One region of the Clostridioides sp. LIBA-6822 genome, then DNA from elsewhere that is predicted to be linked to it. Evidence: riboswitches for the same ligand, from Rfam matches in the RefSeq annotation. Region 1 holds a riboswitch; the other holds the start of a gene.
The links. Region 1 has a riboswitch for glycine ahead of gcvPA (aminomethyl-transferring glycine dehydrogenase subunit GcvPA). Riboswitches for the same ligand answer to the same signal wherever they lie in the genome.
Positions count from the first base shown of each region.

Region 2: linked by a shared signal. The riboswitch ahead of ACTG48_RS13200 (GrdX family protein) and the one ahead of gcvPA (aminomethyl-transferring glycine dehydrogenase subunit GcvPA) in region 1 are both predicted to bind glycine.

Region 1 is NZ_CP196995.1:1,839,143-1,844,494, reverse strand. It holds gene gcvPB (aminomethyl-transferring glycine dehydrogenase subunit GcvPB) at 1-290, opposite strand, end outside; gene gcvPA (aminomethyl-transferring glycine dehydrogenase subunit GcvPA) at 290-2,764, opposite strand; glycine riboswitch at 2,882-2,970, opposite strand; glycine riboswitch at 2,974-3,078, opposite strand; tRNA gene ACTG48_RS08800 (tRNA-Leu) at 3,728-3,808, opposite strand; gene ACTG48_RS08795 (Na+/H+ antiporter NhaC family protein) at 3,918-5,352, opposite strand, start outside.
Region 2 is NZ_CP196995.1:2,741,675-2,747,026, reverse strand. It holds gene yidA (sugar-phosphatase) at 1-637, opposite strand, end outside; gene ACTG48_RS13205 (M3 family oligoendopeptidase) at 1,149-2,843, shown strand; glycine riboswitch at 3,174-3,285, shown strand; gene ACTG48_RS13200 (GrdX family protein) at 3,389-3,760, shown strand; gene trxB (thioredoxin-disulfide reductase) at 3,856-4,803, shown strand; gene trxA (thioredoxin TrxA) at 4,872-5,189, shown strand.

The DNA.
Region 1 (5,352 bases):
AAGTTTGGAAGTGCTGCCATATCTTCATTTATTTTAGGATTATATTTCATAGTACAAGAACCTAAAGGATAAAAACCTGTATCAACTCCAAAATTTTTATTTGATAATAGGGTATAATGTCTAACTAATTCTAATTCGCCAACTTCTGGCAAATTCAATTCACTTTGTCTAACCATACTTTGGTCAATCATATCTTCTACTTTTATATCATCTATATCTAACTTTGGAAGCGAATATGCTTTTCTACCTTTTTTAGATATATCTATCAACAAACTATTATATTCTTTCATTATAATCCCTCCATTATTCCAACTAACTTATCTATTTCTTCTTTGCTTCTTTTCTCAGTTACACAAAGTAAAGTTGAATTTTTTAATTCTGGGTAATTGTGCTCTAAGTTATAACCACCTAATATATTTTCTTCTAAAAGTTTATTATTTATAGTCTCTATATTAAGATTTCCTTGTACAGTAAATTCTTTGAAAAATTTACCTTTAAATATTGGCTTATATTTTCCTGTTTGTATAAGCTTATTATAAGCATAATGTGCTTTTTTCATAGATTGCATACCAACCTCTTTAAATCCTTCTTTCCCCATAGTAGCCATGTATATTGAAGCTACAAGAGCATTTAAAGCTTGATTTGAACATATATTAGAAGTTGCTTTTTCTCTTCTCACATGCTGTTCTCTAGTTTGTAAAGTTAACACATATGCAGTTTTTCCTTCTGTATCCAAGCTTTGCCCAACTATCCTTCCTGGCATTTTTCTCGTATACTTAGATTTACTAGCCAAAAATCCTACATAAGGTCCTCCAAAGTTAAGAGGATTTCCTAGTGATTGAGCTTCTCCAATAACAATATCTGCTCCTATCTCACCTGGCGTCTTTAAAACACCTAATGATATTGGGTCAACACTCATAACTAACATAGCTTTATTTTCATGAGTTATCTTTTCTATTTCCTCCATTTCTTCAATAATACCAAAGAAGTTAGGAGTCTGTATAAGAACACATGCTGTATCTTTATCCACTGAAGCCCTTAATTTTTCTATATCTGTAGTTCCATATTCATTACAAAAATCAATTTCTACTATTTCACAATCTTTGTATTGTAGATAAGTTTTAAGTACTGATAAAGTTTCAGGATGTGTAGTTTTTGATACTACTATTTTACTTTTTCTAGTCTGATTCATAGCCATTATGCATGCTTCTATTGCAGCAGTTGCTCCATCATACATTGATGCATTTGCAATTTCCATTCCAGTAATTTCTGCAATCATAGATTGGAACTCAAACACTACTTGTAAAGTCCCTTGACTTATTTCAGCTTGATATGGAGTATATGCTGTATAAAATTCAGACCTTGAAGTTATATGTTTTATAATTGATGGTATATAATGGTCATATGCACCAGCTCCAAGAAAACAAGTTAAGTCTTCTAAACTTAAATTTTCTTCTGACAGTCTTTTTACTATTTTACTTACTTCTAATTCAGATTTCCCACTTTCCAAGTTTAAATCTCTTTTTAACTTTATTTCATCTGGTATATCTGAAAATAATTCATCAACTGAATTTAATCCTACTACCTTTAACATTTTTGATTTATCTTCACTTGTGGCAGGTATATATGAAAATTTATTTTCTTCATTTAATACAGTATTATCTTTTTTATATTGCTTTTTATAAAAAGGTTTCTTAACTATCATGGCAGGAACAACTTTTTTTCTGATTGCTATACCTATTTCATTTCCTACTTTTGCATACTCAGAATCTATAATTCCCATACCTAAAATCTTTCCTGTTGTTGGAGAAGCACATCCTGTTGTTACAAAGCCTACTATTTTGTCACCAATCTTTATATCGTATCCATTTCTAGGCATCCCTTTGCCTTGCATTTCAAATCCAACTAATTTTCTTTTAGCTCCATTTTCTTTTTCTTCTGATAAGATTGTTTTTCCAATAAAATCTTCCTTGTTTGTTTTTACAAAAATGGATAGGCCTCCTTCAATTGGAGATATATGTTCGCCTATTTCATGACCATATAGAGGTAGAGCTGCTTCAAATCTCAAAGTATCTCTACAACCTAAACCAGCAGGACATATATCTTCTCCTCCAGCTTTTAAAACTTCATTCCAAATTATTTCTGTATGTTCATTTTTACAATATATCTCAAATCCATCTTCTCCAGTATATCCTGTTCTTGAAACTAAACAAGTTAAACCACATATTTTTGTTGATGGAATTGACTTATAAAATTTTATTGATTTTAAATCTATGTCTGTGATTTTTTGAAGAATTTCTTCTGCTTTAGGCCCTTGAACTGCTAGTTGACTAACTTCATTAGAAACATTTTTTATATCTACATTGTAACCTTTACTTTGTTTTATTATCCATGCCACATCTTTATCTATATTCCCTGCATTTATTACTAATAAATAATCTTCTTCACCAAATTTATATATTAATAAATCATCAACTACTCCTCCGTTTTCATAACACATAGGTGTATATATAATGTCATTTACCTTTAATGTGCTTATATCATTTGTAACTAAATTTTGTATAAATTTTTCTGAATCTACACCTTTTATTTGTACCTCTCCCATATGAGATACATCAAAGATACCTGCACTTTTTCTAACCATTTCATGCTCTTTATTTATTCCTTCATATTCTAAAGGCATTTCCCAGCCAGCAAACTCAACAAGTTTTGCTCCAAGCTCTTTGTGTATATTATACAAAGGCACTCTTTTCAATTCATTCATATATAACCCTCCCTATAAAATTAGACCCACTATATTTAAGCAATTTCGATATTATGTCCTATACTTTTTCATAAAAAAAAGATATATTAGCATAGAAAATAATCCTAGCCTATATATCCCTGTTTGTATACCTGAAAGATTTAATAATTTAATATTATTTTGCTTCTTCGGTGACTTATAGTATATTAACTTAAGTCTCTCCAGAGTCCCATCAACTAGCGATATCTTTGCCTGAAAGTTTCTCTAAGAATTGGCATTTCTTAAATTTCTTCTTCGGCGCCTTTTTATATAAAGGTCTCTCTCGCTAATCTCATTTGGAAATATTTATTTTCATTTTTATTGTATGAATATTTCAATTAAATGTCAACACATTATATTTATTTTTTTTTATGTATTAATTTTTTTGTTAAGTTTTTATTATCAATTATATTACTTTTATATTATTAACTTTTATACATATATGTTATATATTAATGTAAAATAATATATTTATTTAATTTATTATTAATATGTCATACAAAACACTAAAAGTAAAGTTATATTGTAATTTACTATATTATGTTAAAGATATATTCATACACACAATAGAATCGTTTGCAATTTTATCTTTGTGAAAAATAAGATTTTGAAATAGAGCATTTTTAAATAAAATTAAACTTATTAAACAGATATATTTTTTATAAGTTTATAAAAAACAGATTATATTGTGACTTTAAATTGTTTATTAGAAATACGTTATTATAGATTTTATATTCTTAACAAATGTCTTAAAATTTATATGTAAACACATTTTCAGACAACAAAAAAAGCACTTAATGTGCTTTTGTATATTTATTAGAAAATATCTTTAGAAATATATTCATATTGTATTTTGGTTTATTTCTCAAAAAATAAAAACGGGATAGCCCACTCCGAAAGCCAGCAACCCCAGTTTTTTTTTCAGCACAACTAAGCACTGTAGAGTGCGGATGAAGGGAGTCGAACCCCCACGCCAATGGCGCTAGATCCTAAGTCTAGTGCGTCTGCCAATTCCGCCACATCCGCTTATCACTCTTTTATTTTACTATATTTCGCTATTATTTTCAATAACTTTTTAAAATTATCTAAAAACTAACAAAACAATGATAATAAAAGGTGAAATTTATTTATATCCTTATTCTGCAAGTTCTATCTCTGCTTCATCAACTTTCTTACCAATTATTTGAATACCCACAAATATCGCAGCTATAGCCACTGGTAATACTATATATATTGGTAATCCAAATCCAGCTGGTATATATCCAAATACAATAGTGATTATTGCTGTAAATATAGCGTATGGCATTTGAGTATTAACGTGGTCTATGTGATTACAACCAGCTCCCATTGAAGAAAGTATTGTTGTATCTGAAATTGGAGAACAATGGTCTCCAAATATTGCACCTGTTAAAACTGCACTTGTACTTACTATTACATAGGACATATCAGGGTTTAATGAGTATGCTAGTGGTATTGCAAGTGGCATAAGTATACCCATAGTTCCATAAGCTGTTCCAGTAGCAAAAGATATTATTGCTCCTAAACCAAATATTAAGCTTGGCAATAAGAATGGAGGTAGTGAGCCTGATAATAAGTGTATTAAAAATTTAGCTGTACCTAATTCTTTTATTACTGAACTCAATGACCATGCAAGTATTAATATTACACCAGTAATTACTAAACTTTTCATTCCATCTATCCAGACATCAATTGCTTCTGATACTGTAAAAATCTTTTTTACTACAGCCATTATAATAGCAACTAAACTTGCAACAAGTGCAGATTGGAATAATGCTCTAGATGCATCAGATGCACTAAATGCTTCTTTTATTGCCCCAAAAGAATATGGTGAATTTGTAAATAGTTGTATTAGAGCTTTATCTTCACCTTCCATTATAGATGTATATCCACTATAATAGAATGATGCTAAAGCAACTATTATTAATGTTCCAATTGGAATTATAGCATTCCACACACTCAATTTCACTCCATTTTTTGGAGCTAAATCATCTAATTCTTCTACGCCTTCATCAAGGTCTGTACCAACTTTTCTACTTCTAGATTTTATCTCAGCCTTTCTCATTGGCCCAAATTCTTTTAATAATAATGCTGATATTACAATAAACGCTAATATTAATATATTATAAAATCTAAATGGTATTGTATTTAAAAATATACCAAATGCATCAACATCCACACTTATACTTTCAAAAGCATCATGTATTAAACCAACTTCAAGACCTATCCATGTAGATATTATGGCTAATCCAGCAACTGGTGCTGCTGTAGCATCTATTATAAAGGCTAATTTTTCTCTTGATATTTTCATTTTATCTGCAACAGGTCTCATCATAGGACCTACTATTAATGAATTAGCATAATCATCAAAGAATACTAAAAGACCCAAAAACCATGTTATAAGTTGTGTACCTTTTGCTGATTTCGCTCTTTTGGCAAGTGCTTCAGCTATAGCCTTAGCTCCTCCCATTTTAGCAACAAGATTTATTACTCCTCCAATTGCTAGAACTTGTAGTATTATTCCTGCATTCCATGGGTCTGATAGCGATACC
Region 2 (5,352 bases), 900 kb from region 1:
CTATAGGAATATCTAAATTAGTACACAATGTCTTAAGGGCAGTTCCTTTGTTAGTGGTCTTACCTAAAAACTCTAGGTAAAAAGGAGCAGACCTTACTATAGTATATTTATTGAATAAATTTTTAGGTAGTTGTTGTATAATTTCTTCTAATCTTTCTGGTTCATCAACTATCATAATTTTGCAGATTTTAATAGATTCATCAATTTTATCTTTTTGTATATATTTAACGTCTATATCATTTAATTTCGCTTCATGAAGTGTATATTTGCCAGGAATTTCGTTTGGTGTAATTAAATTTGTCATTGTATTTATGTGTATTTTGGTATTATATTTTTTACAAACGTTATTATATATAAAATCAAAGTCATCTAAAGTCATCTCTACATCATGTATAATTTTTTCACTTTTGACTTCTTGAATAATGGCTCCATTAAAACATATAACATAATCACCTTCATCCGTTAAGTTTAATTGATTTAGAAGTCCCTTGACACCAGGAAGAGGTCTGCCCGTTGTTATAACAACTTTGGCTCCAGCCTTTTTTGCTTCTTGAATAGATTCAAAGACTTCAGGAGTAATCCTTTTTTGCGTGTTTAATATTGTTCCATCAATATCTAATGCGATTAATTTGTACATATCAGCCTCCAGTAAATTATATACTCAATTTTCCTGTGAAAACGTTGACACAACTAGTGTTGAACAAAATTTCAGTGGAAAATATGATTAGTTTTGTATACTATTATACCAAGAGATAAGCAATTTAGAAAGTTTAATAATATTAATTTTTTGATAAAAATATCATCTATATAATACGTGTATTTAAAAAGCAGATTTTTAATTGTTTTGTAAGTATTAATTATAAAAATGCTATCGTTTGCATTTTAGTATAGATACTAAGCTTTTATATAAGAGGGTAGTTTTTATATGAATGTTTTTCTAATAATTTATGTAGTAGTCAGTTTTATACCACAAAATATTGTAATTATATGAATCATATGTTATTATTCAACATGATTACAATGTAAAGAATATTTAATATATATAATAATTTATAAGTTGGCATCAGATAGTATATAAAGATATGTATATCAAAGATATAAAAGTATGATATAAAGATATGAAATAAAGTTGTAAAGGAGTGCTTTAAATGAAGTTTTCACAATTTAAGTATGAAAGACCCAATTATGATAGTATAAAAAAAGAATTTTTGGAGTGCGTAGAAGATATAAAAAAATCCTGTAATTATGAAGAACAGCAAGAAAATATACATAAGATTAATTTATTGAGAAATAAAATAGAAACGTTGTCAAATATAGCATCAATAAGATACAGTATAGATACACTTAATAAATTCTATCAAGAGGAAAAAAATTACTGGGATGAATATCTGCCTTTGTATGAAGAATTAAATTCTTATTTTTATGATGCTGTAATAAATTCAAAGTTTAAATGTGATTTGATAAAAAAATTTGGGGAACAATTTTTCACAATAATAGACTATTCTCTAAAAAGTTTTTCTAAAGATATAATAAGTGAATTGCAAGAAGAAAATAAATTGTGTTCGGAGTATACTAAACTTTTAGCATCAGCACAAATAATGTTCGATGGAGAAGAAAGAAATTTATCTGGTATGGGAAAGTTTATGTATTCTAATTGTAGAAATACAAGAGAATTAGCCAACAAAGCGTATTATAATTTTTTTGAAGAAAACGAATCAAAATTTGATGACATATTTGATAAACTGGTCAAACTTAGAGATAAGATATCTAAAAAATTAGGCTTTGAAGATTTTGTAGAGCTTGGATATGTTAGAATGATGAGAAGTGACTATAGAGAAGATATGGTAGAAAACGTTAGAAAGCAAGTATTAAAATATGTTGTTCCAATGGCTAATGAGCTTTATGAAAAACAGGTTAAAAGACTTGGTTTAGAAAACTTAAGCTACATAGATGAAGACGTGGAATTTTTAACAGGAAATGCAAGTTTAAAAGGCGATTCAAAATACATAATTCAGAATGGGCAAAGGATGTATAGTGAGCTTTCAAAAGAAACAGATGAATTTTTTAATTTTATGCTAGAAAATGAACTTATGGATTTAGAAACAAAGAAAGGTAAAGGAGCTGGAGGCTATTGTACCTACATACCAGATTACAAGTCGCCATTCATTTTTTCTAACTTTAATCAAACTTCTGATGACATAGATGTATTAACACATGAAGCAGGACATGCGTTCCAGTTATACATGTCTAGATGGATTGATATGCCAGAGATTAATTTTCCCACACTTGACAGTTGTGAAATTCATTCAATGAGTATGGAATTTATAACATGGCCATGGATGAATCTGTTTTTTAAAGAAGATACAGATAAATATAAATTTACTCACTTGTCAACAGCAGTCAAATTTATACCTTATGGAATAATTGTTGATGAATTTCAGCATTATGTTTATAAAAATCCTAATGAGGATAAGGCAAAAAGAAAAGAAAAATGGAGATATTTAGAGAAAAAATATTTACCTCATAGAAACTATGATAATAATTCTTTTTTAGAGCGAGGTTGTTGGTGGTTTAAGCAAGGTCATATATTTAAAAATCCGTTTTATTACATAGACTATGTACTAGCTCAAGTTTGTGCATTACAATTTTGGAAAAAAATGATTCAAGATAGAGATGCAGGATGGCAAGATTATATAAATATTTGTAAAGTTGGAGGAACAAAATCATTTTTAGGTATTGTAAGTATGGGAAATTTATATTCACCATTTGATAATAACTGTATTAAGTCTATCATGGGTAATGTTAAATCTTGGTTTGATGAAATAAATGATAGCAAATTATAAAAAATTATGAGAATTTCAGTGGGTAAAAGTAAAAAATTAAAAAATATGTAAAAATCAAAGATTTGCTGTGAAAATAGTTATATTTTTAATCAGTTTGAGAAAGTAAACCAAAAAAGGTTTGTACTTAAAAAAAAAAGAAAATACAGGAAATATGTAATATCAACACTTGGAAAAAAAAGTAAAAATGTATACAAAATACATATAAAAAAACTATTGCAAATTTTATAGAATGTTTATATACTTAAGTCAACAGAGATAGAAAAAAGCTATTTATAGAAAACAAAGGATAAATTGCTTAATTTTCAATTTTCTGATAACTTAATAATCCGGATGAAGAGTATGGGAGACTGCTTTATAAAAAAGCGACCGAAGGGACAAATTTAATCCTATTTACCCAAAAGATTAGATGAAATTCTCAGGTAAAAATGACTGTACTTGGACGGGGCTCTGAAAATGATTTTAACAGGGAAGACAAATTGGGAGATTTGTTTTTCCTGTTTTTTATTTATCAAGTAATAAATAAAAGATTGAAAGAGAGTAAAAAAATGATAATAATTACAAATAATCCGAAAGTAAGAGAAGAAGTTCAAGAAAGAGAAGTTTTGTTTAAAGACACAACTTATATTGGTATCTTAGAAGCAAGTAGAGATTTGATACATGAAGGATATGAACTTTTATCTCATCCACTCTATGGGAGTGTAAAACCAAATGAAACACCTTATAGAACTGTTATACTAAAGAGAGGAAATCGTTTGGATATAAACTCTTTAACCTTAATTGAAGAAGCAATCATCACTGCAAGTAAATTTCAGAATAATAAAAAGACTCCAAAATGGACAGAAAGTGTTCAAGACGACTTTAGGGTAATTGATTATGATATATTTTATAATACAATACAAAGAATGCAGTATGAATAAAAAAAATTGTTAAAAAATTATTAAAGCAGCCTAAATATTAAATCTAATTTAATATTAAATAAAATGAGAAATCTAATTGGGGAGGATAAGTCAAAATGGAAAATGTGTATGACTTAGTAATAATTGGTTCAGGACCAGCAGGGCTTGCAGCAGGGCTTTATGGGGCAAGAGCAAAGTTGAATACTCTAATCCTAGAAAAAGACAAAACTGGTGGGCAAATTGTAATAACACATGAAATTGCAAATTATCCAGGGTCAGTTCCAAATGCAACAGGACCAAGTCTAATAGCTAGAATGGTTGAACAATGTAAAGAGTTTGGAGCAGAAATTCTAAGAGATAACATTGTAGATACTGAGCTAGATGGAGATATAAAAGTTTTAAAAGGTCAAAAAGCAGAATATAGAGCTAAAGCAGTAATAATAGGAACAGGAGCAACTCCAAGAAAAATTGGTTGCCCAGGGGAAAAAGAACTTACTGGTAAAGGTGTTTCATATTGTGCAACTTGTGATGCAGACTTCTTTGAAGATTTTGAAGTATTTGTTGTAGGTGGAGGAGATAGTGCATTAGAGGAAGCAATGTATTTAACTAAATTTGCTAGAAAAGTAACAATTGTACATAGAAGACAAGGATTTAGATGTGCTAAGAGTGTTGAAGAAAAAGCAAAAGCTAATCCAAAGATAGAGTTCTTATTAGATACAGTAATAGAAGAAATCAAAGGTGATGGAATACTGGAGTCAGTTGTATTTAAAAATAAGATTACTGGAGAAACTCATGAATACTTTGCAGATGAAGAAGATGGAACAATGGGAGTATTTGTTTTCGTTGGATTAGATGCTCAAACTGATTTATTCAAAGGTAAAGTTGATATGGATGAAAAAGGTTATATAATAACTGATGAAGACATGAAAACTAACATACCAGGTGTATTTGCAGCAGGAGATTGTAGATCTAAAACTCTAAGACAGGTTGTAACTGCAACTAACGATGGAGCAATTGCATCTATAGTAGCTGAGAAATATATTGATGAAAAGTTTGGAAACTAAAAATCTGTAAATTAAATTTAATGAATAATATTTAAAATAAAATAAAAATTTCAAGGGGGAAAAATAAAATGTTAGATTTAGATAAGGCTACATTTGAAGAAGAAGTTTTAAACGCAGAAGGTTTTGTATTTGTTGATTTCTGGAGTGAAGGTTGTGAACCTTGTAAAGCTTTAATGCCAGATGTTCATAAATTAGCTGAGACTTATGGGGACAAAATAAAATTCTGTAAGATGGATACAACAAAAGCTAGAAGATTAGCTATAAAACAAAAAGTATTAGGTCTTCCAACTATGGCTATATACAAAGATGGGGAAAAAGTGGACGAAGTTACTAAAGATGATGCTACAGTTCCTAATATAGAAGACATGATTAAAAAATATCTTTAAGATATTGGCGAAATATTAACAATAAAATAAAAATATGTTTTAGTCTGAAGATAATAAGATAAAAGAGATTTTTATATTCAAGTTTGTTAAAAAAATAATTTTAAATAAAATAATTTTTTTACAGTAAATATTTTTTAATAGTATAACAAATAGTTAAGACATA